3 regions of the Rahnella sp. RFA10(1/100) genome follow, and region 3 is predicted to be linked to each of the others. Evidence: riboswitches for the same ligand, from Rfam matches in the RefSeq annotation. Region 3 holds a riboswitch; each other region holds the start of a gene.
The links. Region 3 has a riboswitch for thiamine pyrophosphate ahead of thiM (hydroxyethylthiazole kinase). Riboswitches for the same ligand answer to the same signal wherever they lie in the genome.

Region 1: linked by a shared signal. The riboswitch ahead of thiC (phosphomethylpyrimidine synthase ThiC) and the one ahead of thiM (hydroxyethylthiazole kinase) in region 3 are both predicted to bind thiamine pyrophosphate.
Region 2: linked by a shared signal. The riboswitch ahead of thiB (thiamine ABC transporter substrate binding subunit) and the one ahead of thiM (hydroxyethylthiazole kinase) in region 3 are both predicted to bind thiamine pyrophosphate.

The regions. Positions count from the first base shown of each region.
Region 1 covers NZ_SEWR01000016.1:7,250-13,443, reverse strand. Annotated here, with positions in the region: gene thiH (2-iminoacetate synthase ThiH) at 1-138, opposite strand, end outside; gene ETV65_RS24565 (thiazole synthase) at 135-914, opposite strand; gene thiS (sulfur carrier protein ThiS) at 916-1,116, opposite strand; gene ETV65_RS24555 (HesA/MoeB/ThiF family protein) at 1,113-1,862, opposite strand; gene thiE (thiamine phosphate synthase) at 1,855-2,508, opposite strand; gene thiC (phosphomethylpyrimidine synthase ThiC) at 2,505-4,469, opposite strand; TPP riboswitch at 4,616-4,742, opposite strand; gene rsd (sigma D regulator) at 4,828-5,343, opposite strand; gene nudC (NAD(+) diphosphatase) at 5,442-6,194, shown strand, end outside.
Region 2 covers NZ_SEWR01000003.1:517,698-523,891, forward strand. Annotated here, with positions in the region: gene sgrT (glucose uptake inhibitor SgrT) at 1-53, opposite strand, end outside; gene sgrR (HTH-type transcriptional regulator SgrR) at 156-1,817, shown strand; TPP riboswitch at 1,858-2,087, shown strand; gene thiB (thiamine ABC transporter substrate binding subunit) at 2,131-3,114, shown strand; gene thiP (thiamine/thiamine pyrophosphate ABC transporter permease ThiP) at 3,090-4,700, shown strand; gene thiQ (thiamine ABC transporter ATP-binding protein ThiQ) at 4,684-5,394, shown strand; gene ETV65_RS12900 (DedA family protein) at 5,384-6,151, opposite strand.
Region 3 covers NZ_SEWR01000002.1:9,427-15,620, forward strand. Annotated here, with positions in the region: gene ETV65_RS06775 (LysR family transcriptional regulator) at 1-841, shown strand, start outside; gene ETV65_RS06780 (DUF3313 domain-containing protein) at 912-1,571, opposite strand; gene ETV65_RS06785 (GNAT family N-acetyltransferase) at 1,710-2,144, opposite strand; TPP riboswitch at 2,298-2,396, shown strand; gene thiM (hydroxyethylthiazole kinase) at 2,431-3,249, shown strand; gene thiD (bifunctional hydroxymethylpyrimidine kinase/phosphomethylpyrimidine kinase) at 3,236-4,036, shown strand; gene ETV65_RS06800 (hypothetical protein) at 4,044-4,892, opposite strand; gene ETV65_RS06805 (GntR family transcriptional regulator) at 5,015-5,701, opposite strand; gene ETV65_RS06810 (AraC family transcriptional regulator) at 5,792-6,194, opposite strand, start outside.

The DNA.
Region 1 (6,194 bases), on a different contig from region 3:
AATTAATGCCATGAAATCTTCACGGCTGATTTTGTTGCGGCTGAGCGCCTGTTCAACATCACGGGATGTTTTGCTGTTGATGCGTAGGGAAATATCATCCCAGTCCAGCATTGACCACACATCCGTAAAGTTATTCATAGGGATACCTGCGGAGCATTGAGGAAACCGGTCAGCGGACTTGACGCGCTGGCTTGCCGCTGCCTGCCACCCAGGCCGCTTTGACGGGCGATTGCGCCGGCCTGTACCGCCAGCCGGAATGCCGTTGCCATAGCAACCGGATCGCCTGCGACGGCTATCGCCGTATTGACTAATACAGCATCGGCCCCTATTTCCAGCGCTTCAGCGGCCTGGCTTGGGGCACCAATACCGGCATCAACGACGACCGGAATCTGTGCCTGCTCAATGATGATTTGCAAAAACTCACGGGTTTGCAGACCCTGATTGGAGCCGATCGGCGCACCCAGGGGCATGACGGCGGCACAACCGACTTCTTCCAGACGTTTACACAACACCGGATCCGCGCTGCAATACGGCAAAACAACGAATCCTTTTTTCACCAGAATCTCTGCGGCTTTCAACGTTTCTATGGCATCGGGCAGCAGGTATTTTACGTCTGGGTGAATTTCAAGCTTCACCCAGTTTGTTGCCAGTGCTTCTCTTGCCAGTTGTGCGGCAAATACGGCCTCCTCAGCTGTTTTAGCACCGGATGTGTTAGGCAACAAACGGACCCCGAGCTGCTGCAAAGGAAACAAAATGTCATCCCCTCCGCGACGCAGATCAACACGTTTCATCGCCATGGTCACCAGTTGAGTGCCGGATGCTTCCAGTGCCTGTTGCATTAACGCCGGGCTGGCGAATTTTCCCGTTCCGGTAAAAAGGTGTGACGTAAAGGTGGTATCAGCAATTTTTAACATATCAGCCTCCGGCTATCGCCTGAAAGAGCAGGATCTCGTCACCGTCTTCCAGTAAATGAGCAGGCCAGTTATCGCGGGGAATAATGACCTGATTAACCGCCAGTGCGCTGCCTGCAGGATTTAATGCCAGTAAACTGAGCAGGTTCAACAAGGTGAGCGGTTGACTGAATTGGTGTGGTACTTCATTGACCAGAATGTTCATGCGTGGCCTCCGCAGATGGCACAGGCTGATGAACGTGTGAGTTGCAGTGAACGCCAGTTTTGCGTTTTACCGTCGAACAGACGTAACTTTCCGCTCAGTACGGAAGGCAGTCCCGCCAGGATTTTTAGTGCTTCCAGCGCCTGCAATGTACCGATGGTGCCAACGACCGGGCCGAGCACACCTGATGTTCGGCAATTGCGCTGTACGGTTTCCTGATCCGGATACAAACAGGCGTAACAACCGTGTACATAAGGCGCTTCTAGCACCAGAAGCTGTCCGCTGAATCCGACGGCGCTACCGCTGATCAAGGTTTTTTCAGCCTCTACGCAGGCTTTATTAACCGCGTGCCGGGTTTCCATGTTATCGCTGCAATCTAAAACGATATCGGTGTCTGACACGGCACGGATCAACGCTTCGCCTGTCAGACGCTCCGTGATGGCCACGGCTTTGCAAAGCGGATTCAGACGCAGTAATTCACGTTTTGCCAGAACCGCTTTGGGCTGATCGAGATCTGCGGTGCGGTAGAGTATCTGTCGTTGAAGATTGGTGATGTGTAATTGATCGTCATCGGCCAGAACCAGCGTACCTACGCCTGCCGCTGCCAGATATAAGGCTGCCGGCGATCCCAGTCCGCCTAGCCCGACAATCAGGACTTTCGCCGCCTGTAGCTTTTCCTGTGCCTGCGGACCGAACTCCTCCAGCATCAGCTGACGGCTGTAGCGCATAAAAGCCGCATCGTTAAGCATCTTCCGGCACCTTACTGGCGCATAAAGCCAGTAATTCTGCGGTGGCTGCCCGCCAGTCTGCTGCCTGCGTAATGGCGCTGACGACGGCGATGCTGCCGACGCCGCAATCGAGAACCGACGGAGCACGTTCAATGCTGATCCCGCCGATGGCCACCGTCGGGAAGCTGCCGTTGAGTTGCCTGATGTGTCGGGCGAGTTCTTTCAGTCCTTGTGGCGCCGACGGCATATCTTTGGTCTGCGTCGGGAAGATATGACCGAGGGCGATGTAAGAAGGTTTCACGGCGACAGCGCGTGCCATTTCAGTATCATCATGTGTGGATACGCCCAGCCGTAAACCAGCCTGACGGATTGCCTCAAGATCGGCAGTATCCAGATCTTCCTGACCTAAATGCACACCATAAGCCTGATGCTTTATCGCCAGGCGCCAGTAATCATTGATAAATAACCGTGCCTGATATTTTTTGCCCAGCGCAATTGCATCAATAATTGCTGGCTCGACGTCCTCATCAGACAAATCTTTCACACGTAATTGCAACGTTTTAACGCCCGCATCCAGCAGGCGGGCAATCCATTCCACGGTATCCACGACCGGATATAAACCAAGGTGGAACGGAACGGCAGGAAAGGGTTGAGCGGACTGATTCATTGGTTGTTCTCCGTGCTGAGATTGTCGGCCGGATGATAAAGCTCGCTGCCGCGTGAACGGAATTCGGCAGACATCTGTGCCATACCGGATTCAATAACTTCAACCGGCTGGGCTTTGGCTTCCAGTGCGGCGGCATAATCGCGCACTTCCTGAGTGATTTTCATGGAGCAGAATTTCGGACCGCACATTGAGCAAAAGTGTGCCACTTTGCCGGATTCCTGAGGCAGCGTTTCATCGTGATAGGCACGAGCCGTTGCCGGATCGAGAGCCAGATTAAACTGGTCTTCCCAGCGGAATTCGAACCGTGCTTTTGACATAGCGTTGTCACGGATTTGGGCGCCGGGATGTCCTTTCGCTAAATCGGCGGCATGTGCTGCGATTTTGTAGGTGATGAGACCCTGCTTAACGTCTTCTTTGTTAGGCAGGCCGAGATGCTCTTTTGGCGTGACATAACAGAGCATGGCGCAACCGAACCAGCCAATCATTGCGGCACCAATACCGGACGTGAAATGGTCATAACCCGGCGCGATATCGGTAGTCAGCGGGCCGAGGGTATAGAAGGGCGCTTCGTGGCAATGTTCGAGTTCTTCGGTCATATTGCGGCGGATCATCTGCATCGGCACATGTCCCGGTCCTTCGATCATGACCTGAACATCATATTCCCAGGCGATTTTGGTCAGTTCACCTAATGTACGTAATTCGGCAAATTGCGCTTCGTCGTTGGCATCCTGAATGGAGCCAGGCCGCAGGCCGTCGCCCAGTGACAGCGAGACATCATAGGCGGCACAGATTTCGCAAATTTCGCGGAAATGCTCATACAGGAAACTTTCTTGATGATGTGAAAGGCACCATTTCGCCATGATCGAACCGCCGCGGGACACAATCCCGGTCAGGCGTTTGGCGGTCATCGGCACGTAACGCAGCAATACCCCAGCGTGTATGGTGAAGTAATCGACACCTTGTTCGGCCTGTTCCAGCAACGTATCGCGAAACATTTCCCAGTTCAGGTCTTCGGCCACGCCGTTGACTTTTTCCAGTGCCTGATAAATCGGCACGGTACCAATAGGTACCGGACTGTTACGCAGGATCCACTCACGGGTTTCATGTATATAACGGCCGGTGGAGAGATCCATCACGGTATCCGCGCCCCAGCGTGTCGACCATACCAGTTTCTCGACTTCTTCTTCGATAGAAGACGTCACCGCCGAGTTGCCGATGTTGGCGTTCACTTTCACCAGGAAATTGCGTCCGATGATCATCGGCTCTGATTCAGGATGGTTAATATTGGCGGGAATAATCGCGCGACCGGCAGCGACTTCCTGTCTTACAAACTCTGCGGTGATATTGGCGGGCAGATGCGCACCAAAGCTTTCGCCGGGATGTTGCTGACGCAGAACGTCACCGCGGATCCGTTCACGCCCCATATTTTCGCGAACGGCGATAAATTCCATCTCAGGCGTGATGATGCCTTTGCGGGCGTAATGCAGTTGTGTGACATTTTTACCCGCAATGGCTTTGCGCGGGCGGGGCAGGTGTTCGAAGCGGAGGTGGTCCAGCCCTTCATCCGCCAGTCGCTGCTGGGTAAAACCGGAACTGACCTGCGGGAGTTCCTCCGTGTCCGCCCGCGCGTTTATCCAGCGGGCGCGTAATTTTTCCAGGCCGGTATGCACGTCGATAACTGCCGACGGATCGCCGTAAGGCCCGGCGGTATCATAAACAGGAATCGCTTCATTTTCTTCGAATTGTGGATTGTCTTTGCCGCCGCCGACCAGCGTCGGGCTGAGCTGGATTTCACGCATCGGTACGCGGATATCATGGCGGTCAGTTTCAAGATAAATACGGCGGGAATTGGGAAAAGCTTCACCCTGCAGACTGTCGATAAACGACTGCGCCTGCGCCCGTTGTTCACGGCGGTTTGAAGGTGTCTTTGTAGAAACAACAGTTTTTTGAGTACTCGACATAGCAAATTCCTTGTGTTGTTTTGCGTAGTAAAAACGTGGCAAAAACGTGATGGAAAATTGCTTGTCTGGAGGTTTACGGCAGGAGTAAAAATGGGCGATGGAGCGCAGGCGGCCTGATGCAGGCAGATGCCAGATTACGCTGAACGCATAACATTACTCTTGTTCCCTTCGCGGGTACTAACCCGATCAGGTTCCGCGGATCCCGAATTAACGGTCTCAGCCTGGCGTAATCTTCGCGAGAAAATTATGCGCTAGGCACTCCGACAAGAAGCCTCAATATAGGAGGCGTTTTTTGAAACTACAACTAAAACTATTACTAAAATCACAAATCTTAGCCGGATTTTAGTAGGGCAAAGTCTTAAACCGGTCTGGCGAGATGTTCTTCATTTTCAGGTGGCTTTACTGCCTGACTGCTGCGATCAAAAGCGAGAATAATTAATTGATCTTCCAGCTGAAAACGCGCATCTAACGCTTCACCTATATCGGATAATGCATAATGAAATGCGAAAGCATTGTCATCATCAATATCATTTTCAGTGTAACTATCATGGAAAGCCATGATAGTTTCAGTATTCAGTTCCAGTGCAGGATAGATTTTTGCAGCCTGCAATTTTATCGGGCTATTCGCACCTTCAACTTCATCAATGATCCGCTGATACAGATGGAAATGACCGGCAGACAGATAGTCCACCAGGTTATGGCAAAAGTTATCCAGCGCTTTTTCATTGAGAGGGGTATGTTTTTCTTTATTGGGCTTGAGGCCGACCAACGTGCAGTACGAAACCAGCAGCTCTTTGCGTGCGTGCAGCCATTGATCCACTAACGCATTATTGCCACCAACGCGTTGGGTCAGTCTTTCCAGACGATTTAGCATGGTTGACTCCGTGAGCGATAAAGACGTAACTAAAAGTTACTAACAGGTGAATATCCCCCTCAGATTGTCAGTCCCGATGAGGTTATGCAACAACAATTATGGAATTACAGATTACCGAGCAACACAATGGCTGGTGGGTCATCAGCCAGGACGGCAAGCTATGGCTGCCTGAGGGCGAACTGCCATTTGGCAGCGCCACACAATTTTCTCTGACCGGTAAAACGGCGCGACAGATCGGCGAATGGCAGGGTGAACCTGTCTGGCTGATTCGTCAGGCGATGCCAAACCATATGTTTTCCGCCCGTCAGTTGCTGGATCAGGATCGTGGATTATTCCAGCTGGTCGGGCGCGGTGTACAGCTGTCTGAATTTTATCGATCTCATCAGTTCTGCGGCTACTGCGGGCATGCAATGCATGTCAGCAAAACCGAGTGGGCTGCACTCTGCGGGCACTGCCGCGAACGCTATTATCCGCAGATTGCACCCTGCATTATTGTCGCCATCCGTAAGGGGGATGAGATTTTGCTGGCACAGCATGTCCGGCATCGTAATGGCATTCACACGGTTCTGGCGGGTTTTGTTGAAGTCGGAGAAACCCTGGAGGAAACCGTGGCACGCGAAGTCCTGGAAGAAAGTAATATTCGTGTGAAAAACGTCCGTTATGTCAGTTCTCAGCCCTGGCCGTTCCCCAATTCGCTGATGATGGCATTTATGGCGGATTACGACAGTGGCGACATTCAGCATGACCCGAAAGAGTTGCTTAACGCGAACTGGTATCGCTTTGATGCATTACCGCAGTTGCCACCGCCAGGGACGATCGCGCGCCGTCTGATTGAAGACACCGTTGCTCTT
Region 2 (6,194 bases), on a different contig from region 3:
CTGATGGCCTTGAAGTAAAACTGATAAAAACGGGCAGTTAACTGGCGTTTCATGCTGACCTCCGGTCATTCACAACAGGCTTTGGTTGAGAAACAGTATCGGAGTAATATGGGGAAAGATAAATTGATGAAAATCGCTCACGGAGTTCCTCTTTTATGCCCTCGTCCCGTTTGCAACAACAATTCATCCGCTTGTGGCAAAGTTGTCACGGTGAAGACACCGAAACTACCTTACAGGCGTTGTCTGAGGTTCTGAACTGCTCGCGCAGACATATGCGATCGTTGCTCAGCACCATGCAGCAACGGGGCTGGCTGACGTGGGATGCTGAAGCCGGACGCGGCAAACGATCTACCCTGCGTTTTTTGTATACCGGGCTGGCACTCCAGCAACAGCGCGCCGAGGAGTTGCTGGAACAAGATAGCATTGATCAACTGGTGCAACTGGTCGGCGACAAAACGAGGGTGCGTCAGATGCTGCTGTCACAGCTCGGACGCAGTTTTCGCCAGGGCAAACATATCCTGCGCGTGTTGTATTACCGTCCGCTGATTAACCTGCTGCCCGGCACTATGTTGCGCCGTTCAGAAACCCATATTGCCAGACAGATCTTCAGCGGTCTGACACGCATAAATGAGGAAAATGGGGAAGCAGAAGGCGATTTAGCCCATCACTGGCAGAAAGTTTCTCCGCTACACTGGCGGTTTTATCTGCGTCCCGCCATTCATTTTCATCACGGCCGTGAACTCGGGATGGCGGATATCATCACTACTTTTATGCGCCTGAAATCGCATCCGTTGTTCAGCAACCTGAAGTCGGTCACAACGCCCACGCCGAATGTCATCGATATCCATCTGAATGAACCCGATCGCTGGCTGCCATGGCTGTTCGGCAATATCCACGCCATGATCCTGCCACAGGAATGGCAGTCCCTGCCTGATTTTGCCCGCCATCCGGTCGGCACCGGTCCTTACGCCGTGGTACGTAATATTAAAACGCAGCTGCGCATCCGCGCCTTTGACGATTATTTTGGCTTCCGGGCGCTTATTGATGAAGTGAATATCTGGGTACTACCGGAACTGAGTGAAGAGCTGGTGCATTCCGGCGTGCAGCTTCAGGCCGATGAATCCGGCAAAAGCGAGCTGGAAAGCCGCCTTGAAGAAGGCTGCTATTTCCTGCTTTTTGACCAGCGCTCACCGGTCGGACAATCAGAAGAAACACGCCAGTGGTTGTGCGATTTACTCAATCCCATCGCTCTGCTGAATAATGCGGAACCCATTTATCAGCGCTACTGGTCCCCGGCGTACGGCCTTTTGCCGCGATGGCATCATAAAGCGCCGCAGCCGCGTCCGCCCAGACCGCAAAATCTGACGCAGATAACACTGACATTTTACGGCGAGCACTCCGAACATCAGGCCATTTGTAATGCGCTGAAACCGCTGCTGGTGGCTGAAGGTATCGAACTGATTACTCAGGTAGTGGATTACGCAGTCTGGCACCGCGGCGACGCTAAAAGTGATGTATGGCTCGGCAGTGCCAACTTCACCCTGCCGCTGGAGTTTTCATTATTCGCGCATTTCTACGAATTGCCACTGGCCAGGCATTGCTTCAGCGAAGAGATGAACGACGATGCCGCGCAGTGGCACGCAGGGAACTTATCGATGGCGACATGGAGTCAGAAACAGACGGTCAGCCATCAGATCCACCCGCTGTTCCATCACTGGCTGGTATTGCAGGGTCAACGCAGTATGCGCGGCGTGCGCATGAATACCCTCGGCTGGTTCGACTTTAAATCCGCCTGGTTTGCGCCACCTGACAGTTAATCGGACTATCGCATCGCGCCGTTAATCACTAGAATGACATCCGTTCTCAACGGGGTGCCCGACTTGTTAAAGCAGCGATGTAAACGCCGCGAGCAAGTGTTCAGCCGGTGAAGGCCAGCGCGGAGAAAGCAGAGCGTACACAAAGTACGTGAGCATTTCGAGCACTGCCCGACGCCGGATCAACACCTGCGCAGCAAGTTTGGCTGAGATATAGACCCGTCGAACCTGATCCGGTTGATACCGGCGGAGGGATTTGAGACTGCGCGATGCTCACTCAAAATCCTTTGCCCTTTCATTTTTTTGGAGCGCAAAGTTGAAAAAATTATTGTCCTGCTTGCTGTTACTTTCTGCACCTGCATTGGCTGCAAAACCTGTTCTGACGGTATACACCTACGATTCTTTCTCTGCCGACTGGGGCCCCGGTCCGGCCATTAAAAAGGCCTTTGAGGCGCAATGCGGCTGTGAACTGAAATACGTGGCGCTGGAAGATGGCGTATCTTTGCTGAACCGTCTGCGGATGGAAGGTAAAAACAGCAAAGCTGATGTCGTCCTCGGTCTGGATAACAACCTGCTGCAGGCGGCAGAACAAACCGGTTTATTTGCCAAAGCGCCGAAAACCAGCGCCACACTGACAGTGCCGGGTGGCTGGAATGACAGCACGTTCGTGCCTTACGATTACGGCTATTTCGCGTTCGTCTATGACAAAAATAAACTCAAGAACCCGCCAAAAAGCCTTGATGAGCTGATTAACAGCGACCAGAAATGGAAAGTTATTTATGAGGATCCGCGCACCAGCACGCCGGGTCTGGGCCTGATGCTGTGGATGCAAAAAGTTTATGGCGACAAAGCCCCGCTAGCCTGGCAAAAACTGGCGAAGAAAACCGTTACCGTCACCAAAGGCTGGAGCGAGGCTTACGGTTTATTCCTCAAAGGCGAAAGCGATCTGGTACTGAGCTACACCACCTCTCCGGCATACCATATTGTTGAAGAGAAGAAAGATAACTACGCCGCAGCGGACTTCACTGAAGGTCATTATATGCAGGTTGAAGTTGCAGGGCAGCTGGCAAACAGCAGGCAACCTAAACTGGCTGAACAGTTCATGAAGTTCGTCACCACGGAAGATTTCCAGAAAGTGATCCCGACCGGCAACTGGATGTATCCGGTCGTGAATACGCCGCTGCCTGACGCCTTTAAACAGCTGACCGTGCCAGCGAAATCCCTGCAATACAGCGCACAGGATGTCGCCACTCACCGCAGCCAGTGGATTCAGGCATGGCAGAACGCCGTCAGCCGTTGATCCCGCGCTGGCTGTGGCCGGGGGTCATCGCGTCGCTGGCTATGTTGCTGGTGGCCGCACTGGCCTTAGGCTCTCTGTGGCGTCATGCGCCACAGATGAGCGGCCCCGCCCTCTGGCAGGATCCTTATCTCTGGCACGTGATCCGCTTCACCTTCTGGCAGGCGCTGCTTTCAGCGCTATGCTCAGTGCTGCCGGCCATTTTGCTGGCCCGCACGTTGTTCCGTCGCCGTTTTCCCGGCCGCCAGCTGTTATTGCGCTTATGCGCGATGACGCTGGTATTGCCAGTTTTGGTGGCGGTGTTTGGCATTCTCAGTGTCTACGGCAGGCAGGGCTGGCTGGCGCAGATTTGCGGCTGGCTGGGCATGGATTATCATTTCTCGCCCTATGGATTACAGGGGATTTTGCTGGCGCACGTGTTTTTCAATCTGCCGCTGGCGACCCGTCTTTTAGTGCAGGCACTGGAAAATATCGCTGTTGAACAGCGCCAGCTGGCCGCCCAACTGGGCATGAATGTCTGGCAGCAATTCCGCTTCGTGGAATGGCCCGCGTTGCGCCGGCAGATTTTCCCCGCTGCCGCCTTAATTTTTATGCTGTGTTTCGCCAGCTTCGCCACCGTCCTTTCCCTGGGCGGCGGTCCGCAGGCGACGACCATTGAACTCGCCATTTATCAGGCGCTGAGCTACGACTACGATTTAAGCCGCGCGGCTAGCCTGGCGCTGATCCAGCTATTTTGTTGTCTGGCCCTGGTATTGCTCAGTCAGAAACTCAGTCAGGCGTTGCCGGTCGGGCAAACGCATTCTCAGCGCTGGCGTAATCCCGACGATTCCTGGCCGCGCCGCATCGCCGATGCCGTGCTGATTGGCCTCGCGTTGCTGCTGATCCTGCCGCCGTTACTCGCCGTGATTACTGATGGCGTAAACCGGGCAGCCGTGGGTGTTTTGCAGCAACCCGCACTCTGGCAGGCATTATGGACATCAGTACGTATCGCGCTGGGCAGCGGATTATTGTGTGTGCTGCTGACCATGATGCTGCTGTGGAGCAGCCGCGAACTGCGTTTACGCCAGAGAAACAGCTGGGCACAGGCGATGGATATGAGCGGTATGCTGATCCTCGCAATGCCGGGTATTGTGCTGGCCACCGGCTTTTTTCTGCTGCTCGGCGATACCCTGGGTTTACCGCAGTCCCCCTGGCCGCTGGTGATCCTCACGAATGCGCTGATGGCCGTACCTTATGCGTTAAAAGTGCTGGATAACCCGATGCGCGACGTGGCAGATCGTTACACGCTGCTGTGCCTTTCGCTGGATATGCACGGCTGGTATCGGCTGCGCCGGGTTGAACTCAGCGCACTGAAACGTCCGCTTGCGCAGGCACTGGCGTTTGCCTGTGTGCTTTCGCTGGGGGATTTCGGTGTCATTGCCTTGTTCGGCAATGAGAATTTCCGCACCCTGCCGTTTTATCTGTATCAGCAGATCGGCTCCTACCGCAGCCAGGATGGTGCGGTGACGGCGCTGTTATTACTGCTGCTATGCTTTCTGTTATTCACTCTGATTGAGAAACTGCCGGGCCGCCATGCTGACGCTGAATAAACTGACGTATTTGTACGAACATCTGCCGATGCGCTTCGATTTACACATCGATGCCGGTGAACGTGTGGCGATCCTTGGCCCGAGCGGCGCAGGGAAAAGTACCTTACTGAGTCTGGTCGCCGGTTTTCTGGCACCGGTCAGCGGAAAGATCCTGCTCAACGGCGCAGATCACAGCACGACACCTCCGGCCAGGCGTCCGGTGTCGATGCTGTTTCAGGAAAATAACCTGTTCTCGCATCTGACGGTGCGTCAGAACATGGGGCTGGGATTACATCCGGGGCTGAAACTGACCGCGCAACAGAAGCAGGAACTTGAAAACATCGCGCAACAGGTCGGGCTGGCCGAATGTCTGGACCGGCTGCCGTCGCAGCTGTCCGGCGGCCAGCGTCAGCGTGTGGCACTGGCGCGTTGTCTGCTGCGCAGCCAGCCGGTTTTACTGCTTGATGAACCCTTTTCCGCACTCGATCCGGCGCTGCGCAGTGAGATGCTCACGTTGCTGGATAAGGTATGCGGGCAACGTAATCTTACCCTGCTGATGGTGTCACACAATCTCGATGATGCCGCAAGGATTGCACCGCGAACGCTGCTGATTGTTGACGGCCGGATTTTTTACGACGGGCCGACGCAGGCGCTGGCCAACGGCAGTGCACCGCAGGCCAGAGTGTTAGGAATAACACCGGGGATCAGCGGGTGATCACTTTCCACAGCAAATGACCATAAACCGGCATCATCGGCTGTTTGCTCAACATCACCAGGCTCACGGCTGTCGCCACAAGACTCAGTACACAAGCCACGCGCAGACGCGGTAATGGCAACCATTTATTCATCGCGTCAGGTGAGCTTTTCCCCGAACGGATCCAGCGCCACAGCAACCAGGCACTCAGCCAGATCAATACCACGGCAGCAAACAACATCCATTTGAATACCGAACTGTTGTGGCTGGCCGGAATATCAATGGCAACGCCTGCCAGAATGCCTGGCAGAAAATACACCGGTGGCCAGGTGATGCAGCCGATAATATTCGGCGGTGCAAATTTATACGGCGGCAAATTCAGCATACCGGCAACCATCGGCACCAGCGGACGTGTTGGCCCGATGAAGCGGCCGATAATCACTGTCGCAAAACTGTGGCGATCCAGCGCGTAACCGGTTTTATCCAGTAAAGACTGGTAACGCCTGAGGAAACGCCAGCGATGCAGCGGCTCCTTGAAACCACGGCCAATAAAATACGAGGCCCAGTCACCGAAGAAACATCCCAGTCCCGCAGCCAGCCAGGCTTCGTACAGTCCCACCTGACCGCTGCCGATCAGCGTCCCCAGCGTCGCCATCATGACAGTACCCGGAAGGATCAGGCCCACCAGCGCCAGCGACTCGAAGAAAGCCACCACGGCGACAATAATTAATGCAAAGCCCACCGACTGAGCGACCAGATGTTGTAGATAGGCTTCCATAAATTCCCAAAATTGAGTGATGACTGCGCAAATTACGCAGCGT
Region 3 (6,194 bases):
GCTGGCTGAACAAAATGTCACGCGAACTGCGCAGCGCCGTAACCTTTCGCAACCTTCGGTCAGCGTTCAGCTCGCTAAGTTGCGTGAATTTTTTGATGATCCGTTGCTGCTGCCGGGGCCGCGGGGAATGCGTCCGACGGCGCGTGCGGACGAATTGCGGGAACCGCTGCGGCAGGCCCTTGCCGCGCTGGAAAATGCGATCATTGCCGGAGAGGTTTTTGACCCGTCAAAGGCGAACCCTACCTGGACTCTGGGTGCCGCGGATTACGGCGAATCCACTATCGTTTTACCGGCCTTACGGGCATTGCGTATGGCCGCACCTTCCGCGCGGCTGTCTATTTTTGAAACATCACCTGCGCGGATTATCCGCAAAATGGAGCAGGGTGAACTGGACCTGGCGTTTCATACCTCTGATGCGGTAATAAACGGGCTGCACAGCAGATTCCTGTTTGCCGAGCGCTATGTGCTGGTCAGCCGGAAAGGGCATCCGTCCGTCAACGGGCCGGTGACGCTGACAGAGTTCTGCGGGCTGGAGCATGTGATGGTTTCACCCGACGGCGGCGGATTTTATGGGTATACCGACACCGCGCTGGCGGCGGCGGGTTTAACGCGGCGTGTGGTCTTGTCAGTACCGCATTTCCTGTTTGTGCTTCAGGTGCTGATGACCACGGATCTGGTGGCGATGTTGCCCGAACGTTTAGTGCGGGGAAATCCTGCTTTGCAGATAACCGAAGCCCCGCTTGATGTACCGGGTTTTGACATGTTTATGGTGTGGCATGAACGTGCGCACCGTGACCCGGCACATCAGTGGTTACGGGAATTTATCGCTGATTCAGTCTGAAGGTTTATCATTCCCGGTAAACAAAAAAGGCAGCCCTCTGGCTGCCCTCATTGTTATGCTGTTTCGGGAGTTATTCTTTGAACAGCTTGGTATCGTTCGCCAGGCTGTCTACTACAACTTTTAAATCGTTAGCAGTGACTTTCTGAGTATCGTTGGCAACCTGCTTACCGAAGCCTTTACGCACGACTTTAATCACCGGTTTGCCGGTGCTGGCATCGATCAGCTCACCTTCAAAGTAAACTTCAGTATCACGCGTACGATGGCCTGTGGCGGTTTCAGTACCCGCAATAACCAGCGCGACCGGGATGACTTCATAGAACTGCAAACCCTCTGCCGAGGTGTTCACACCGGTGATCGCACCTTTGAAAATCAGTGTGCGCGGCCCTGCGTGATCTGTCAGTGGCATGCGCTCTGCCAGTGCCGGTTTCATGCGGCTGTTGGCGTAATCCAGCACCCCCTGCAAGGTAGCTTTGTCGATTTGTTCCGTTGGCTGAGGTTCCGGATAGAATTTAATCGGTTCGTATTTGATATAAGAATAATTGGCTTTTTTGAAAGCAGGATCTATCCAGCGCAGCACCGGATTACCTGATGCAGTTTTGACTTCCTTCAGACCGGAATAATCACCTAAAAAACCGGAGTATTTTTCTGTCTGGGTAATATGGCTGGTACAACCGGCCAGGAACAGCGCACCGGTCACTGCAGCAATCTGCATCAGTTTCATTGTTTTCATTCATACCCTCGAAATTTTTAAGGAAGCCATCGTATGTATAGCACTGCTGCGGAATTTAACCTCTTAACGACAAAGAAAAAATGATATTCGTCAGAACCACGAAAATAAGGTTTTTCGGGATAATCATTTTCTTCTCAATTATTTCTTTGGTGAATGAAATAAATAGTATTCACCTTTTGGGCTGTCCCCCGCAGAGATGATGGTCCAGCCTTTTGACAGATAAAAAGCGACGGCATTTTTACTCTTGGCTAAACATTTCAGCGATCCCTGACGGGTAAAGGTTTCTTCAGCAGCGTGAAGCAATGCCGAACCTGCACCGGTTCCCTGATACTGCGGATCAACAAACAGGTTATGCAAAAAATTTTCCTGAGTGAAAATTGAGGCGAATCCCAGTAAATGTCCGTCACGTTCTGCGACCAGTATTGTCTCGCCGAGCACTGCCCGGTCAAAATCTTCCAGCTGAAAATCGTCTTCCAGCCATGTCCAGGTGTGCTTGCGCGAGGCCAGATAGAGCGTACGTAAAAACGGGCGGTCGGCTTCTTGATAAGGGCGTACAGTCATTGTTGAGGGCAAGCATTGACTCCTGAGGAAGTTTTTCATCAACGTATGTTATTCAGGTCTGTGCCCAGATACTGCCAGTGAAGCGGAATGAGTTCAATAAGCTTCACTGATTGGTTTTTTAACGCATTTGCTGATTGATCTTCTGACCTCCGCCGCCAATAATGCTCCCTTGACTCGGGGTGCCCGCTGCAAAGCAGGGCTGAGATTTTACCCGTATTACCTGATCTGGATTATGCCAGCGTAGGGAAGTCAGGTATCTCTCCTGATACCGCCTTCTTGAGCGCCGGTAGGGAGACTTATGAATACCCGACCTACCTACATTCCCGGCGCTTTAGCCGCCACTTCTCTGAAACAACTTCGCTTTGCAGCGCCGCTGGTTCACTGCCTGACCAATGACGTGGTGCAATCTTTTACCGCCAACGTCCTGCTGGCGCTGGGCGCATCTCCTGCGATGGTGGTTGATCCCGCCGAAGCGGCACAATTTAGTGCCATCGCCGATGCCCTGCTGGTCAATGTCGGTACGCTGACACATCCCCATGCGCAGGCAATGCTGGCGGCCATTCAGGCAGGCAGTCAGGCCGGAAAGCCCTGGGTACTGGATCCGGTTGCCGTCGGCGGCCTGAACTGGCGTACAGAATTCTGTCGTGAACTCATCACACTTAAACCCGCAGCAATCCGCGGCAATGCCTCCGAAATCCTGGCCCTCAGCGGCGTCAGTGCGTCCGGGCGCGGCGTTGACAGCGGCGATGATTCCTTTTCTGCTTTACCTGCCGCACAGCAACTGGCGCGTGAGACCGGCGCAGTCGTGGCTGTCACCGGTGAAACCGATTATGTCACCGACGGCCAGCGCAGTTGGGCTGTGGCTGGCGGGCACCCGATGATGACCCGAGTGGTGGGAACAGGATGCGCACTATCCGCAGTAGTAGCCGCCTTTGCGGCTTTGCCGGGCGATCGTCTGGATAACGTGGCCGCCGCCTGTCGGGTGATGTCCTGCGCGGGCGAACGCGCCTGTATGGCCGTGAAAGGGCCGGGCAGTTTCACGCCTGAATTCCTCGATAATCTGTATTTAATGGGCGAAGAATGGCTGAACGGCGAGGCAGATAATGAAACGTATTAATGCACTGACGATTGCAGGCACTGATCCGAGTGGCGGGGCAGGGATCCAGGCGGATTTAAAAACCTTTTCGGCGCTTGGCGCGTACGGTACCAGTGTGATCACCGCGCTGGTAGCCCAAAATACCCGTGGTGTGCAGTCGGTCTATAACATTGAGCCAGGGTTTGTTTCAGCACAGCTTGATTCCGTACTGAGCGATGTGCGGATCGACAGTACCAAAATTGGCATGCTGGCAAACAGCCAGATTGTGGAAGCGGTGGCGGAGCGGATCCGGCATTATCAGCCACCGTTTGTGGTGCTGGATACCGTGATGCTGGCGAAAAGTGGCGATCCTTTGCTGCTGCCGGAAGCCGTTGATGCGGTGCGCCGTTTGCTGATCCCGCAGGCTTCGATGATTACGCCAAACCTGCCGGAAGCGGCGGCGTTACTGGAATGTGCGGTCGCAGTGAACGAAACCGAAATGCGTGAGCAGGGAGAAGCACTGCTGGCGATGGGATGTGGCGCAGTGCTGATGAAAGGGGGGCATCTGAGCGATGAGGAAAGCCCTGACTGGCTGTTTACACCGGGTTCCCGCGAGCGGTTTACTGCGCCGCGCGTGAATACCCGACATACTCACGGCACAGGTTGTACGCTGTCGGCCGCGCTGGCCGCTTTACGTCCGCGTCATCAACACTGGGCCGGTGCTGTGCGTGAAGCCAAAGACTATTTACAGCAGGCGCTGATGCAGGCCGATTCACTTGACGTCGGTCACGGCATCGGGCCGGTACATCATTTCCACCGCTGGTGGTAACCACAGATTATGCGAGGCGCAGGGTTTCACTCAGCGCCTGTTCAGCCTGACGGAATTTCGTCAGTGCCTGTTGCAAATGCACGGCATCAAACGGGTTCAGCGGATAGAATTTTTCTTCTTTACGCGGGCGCAGCATCACGCGAATTTTGTCCGCTGACATCCGTTCAAACAGATAGCTGGCAATATCGTCGTTCTCTTCGTCTTTCCATGACAGCAGCAATGCCGCCTGTTCGCCGCTGCGTCGGCCAATAAACTGCCCGTGCAACCACAACCCTTCCAGTTCGCCATCTTTTTGCAGTTTTTTACCGCTGAACCATGGCGATTCAGCCAGCGAAACGAGGGATTGCGACGTGATTTCGCCGTGCAACTGGCGCCATTGCGGGCGGTTGTTATCCATCTGCCAGCAGGCCATGCCGAGATAATCGTTCAGTTCACGCCAGTCCTGCTCCAGCTTCTCCCTGAGTTCAGGATCCTGCACATGCATGAACTGTTGCAGGCCGGTCGCCTGTTCGCCCAGCTTGTTATAGGCAATCACGGTCATGGTGCGGGGCTTACGGCGGAACGTGACCCACAGCAGCACTTTGGGGATACGGAAAGTGATGGCCTGAACGGTGAGTTTGTAACGATTGCCACGCGACATCACCAGGCCGCTGGACGTGCCCCGTTTGTCCTGATAATTCCTCACCAGGACCACGCTGTTCTGGCCCATCCAGCCCGTGACGTAATGTTCTTTTTCGCTTTCTGCCACGTCCAGATCCCGGACGATCTGACTGATTTTCTCGTTATCGAGTTGGGAGAGGGAGAGTGACTGATCGGCACTGTAGTAGCTTTTTTTCAGGGTGGCAGCGGCTGGCATAAAAGTATCCACGATATTGGTGTGGTTTACAGCTTACACCAAGTTGTCATACAGATTTCAGGGCTAACCCGCAAAATTTGAACGCCGTCGCAAACTGCTTGTGTTGTACTTCCTCCCTTTACTTACTCGGCATCAAACCAGTCACTGTTTTGTTCGGCAATGGGCGTAATGGTGGAAATCATTTCCTGCAAATGAATACGGATGGCTTTTTCTGCGGCGTCCGGGTCATGCGCTTGCAGTCCGTCAAAAATCGCATAATGCTGTGCAATCAGATTTTCCGGCGGTGACACTTTGCTGAGTGTCAGAAAGCGGACGCGATCCATTGTCGCTTTGATGTGCTCGACGGTTTCCCATGCCAGACGGCAGTCGATAATTTGTGCGATCGTGCGGTGGAACTCATCATCCAGTAGCAGGAATTCCTGCGTTTGCTGACGCTTTGCTGCCAGTGTCTGACGCTCAAGATTATGTCCGAGCAGCGCCAGATCTTTGTCCGTAGCGACCATGGCTGCACGGCGTACCACGGCGGTTTCAACGGCTTCGCGAATGAAACGTCCGTCAGCGACCCGTTTGGAGGAAATTTTCATTACATACGTACCGCGTTGCGGTAAAACCTGAACCAGTCCGGCTTCGGCCAGTTTGATAAAGGCTTCACGAACCGGCTGACGGGACACATTAAAGCGTGTGGAAATCTCTTTCTCCGACAGGAATGCCCCCGGTGCGATGGCACAGGTGACGATGTCCTGACGCAAGGTGCGATAAATCTGCTGATTAACCGGCACATTACTGAGAAATTCAAAGGAGTCTGTCATGGGCAAAAGTTGTCTTTAAAGTCGGAAGACCCCAATACTAACATGAGTTTTCTGATGTTTTTGAGATTGTTAGCGCAAGGTTTTATCAAATTATTGGGAGTTTATATGCTCACGGCAATACAGCTTTTTGTAGGCCGCAGGGGTAATGCCCAGTAGTTTACGAAATACCCGACGAAAATACGCCACGTCGTTAAACCCCGTCAGGCGTGCCACGTCCGCCACATTGCCGGTATTGGCCAGTAGCAGTTTTTCTGCTGCCGAGACCCGTTGTTTATGCAGCGCCTCTGTCAGCGTCATCTGAAAGGTCAGGCGGAAAACCCGCCCGAGATAATCGGCATTACAATGCAGCCGTTCCGCCAGTTCAGAGGCTCCCAGCGGCAGATGGAATTGTGTCGTAATCAGCTGACGGGCTTTATAGGCCAGCGCCACACCGGGGCCGCCCGGTTCAACATTCTCCGGCCAGGTGCGCGAGACTTCTTCTAACAGCAAAATC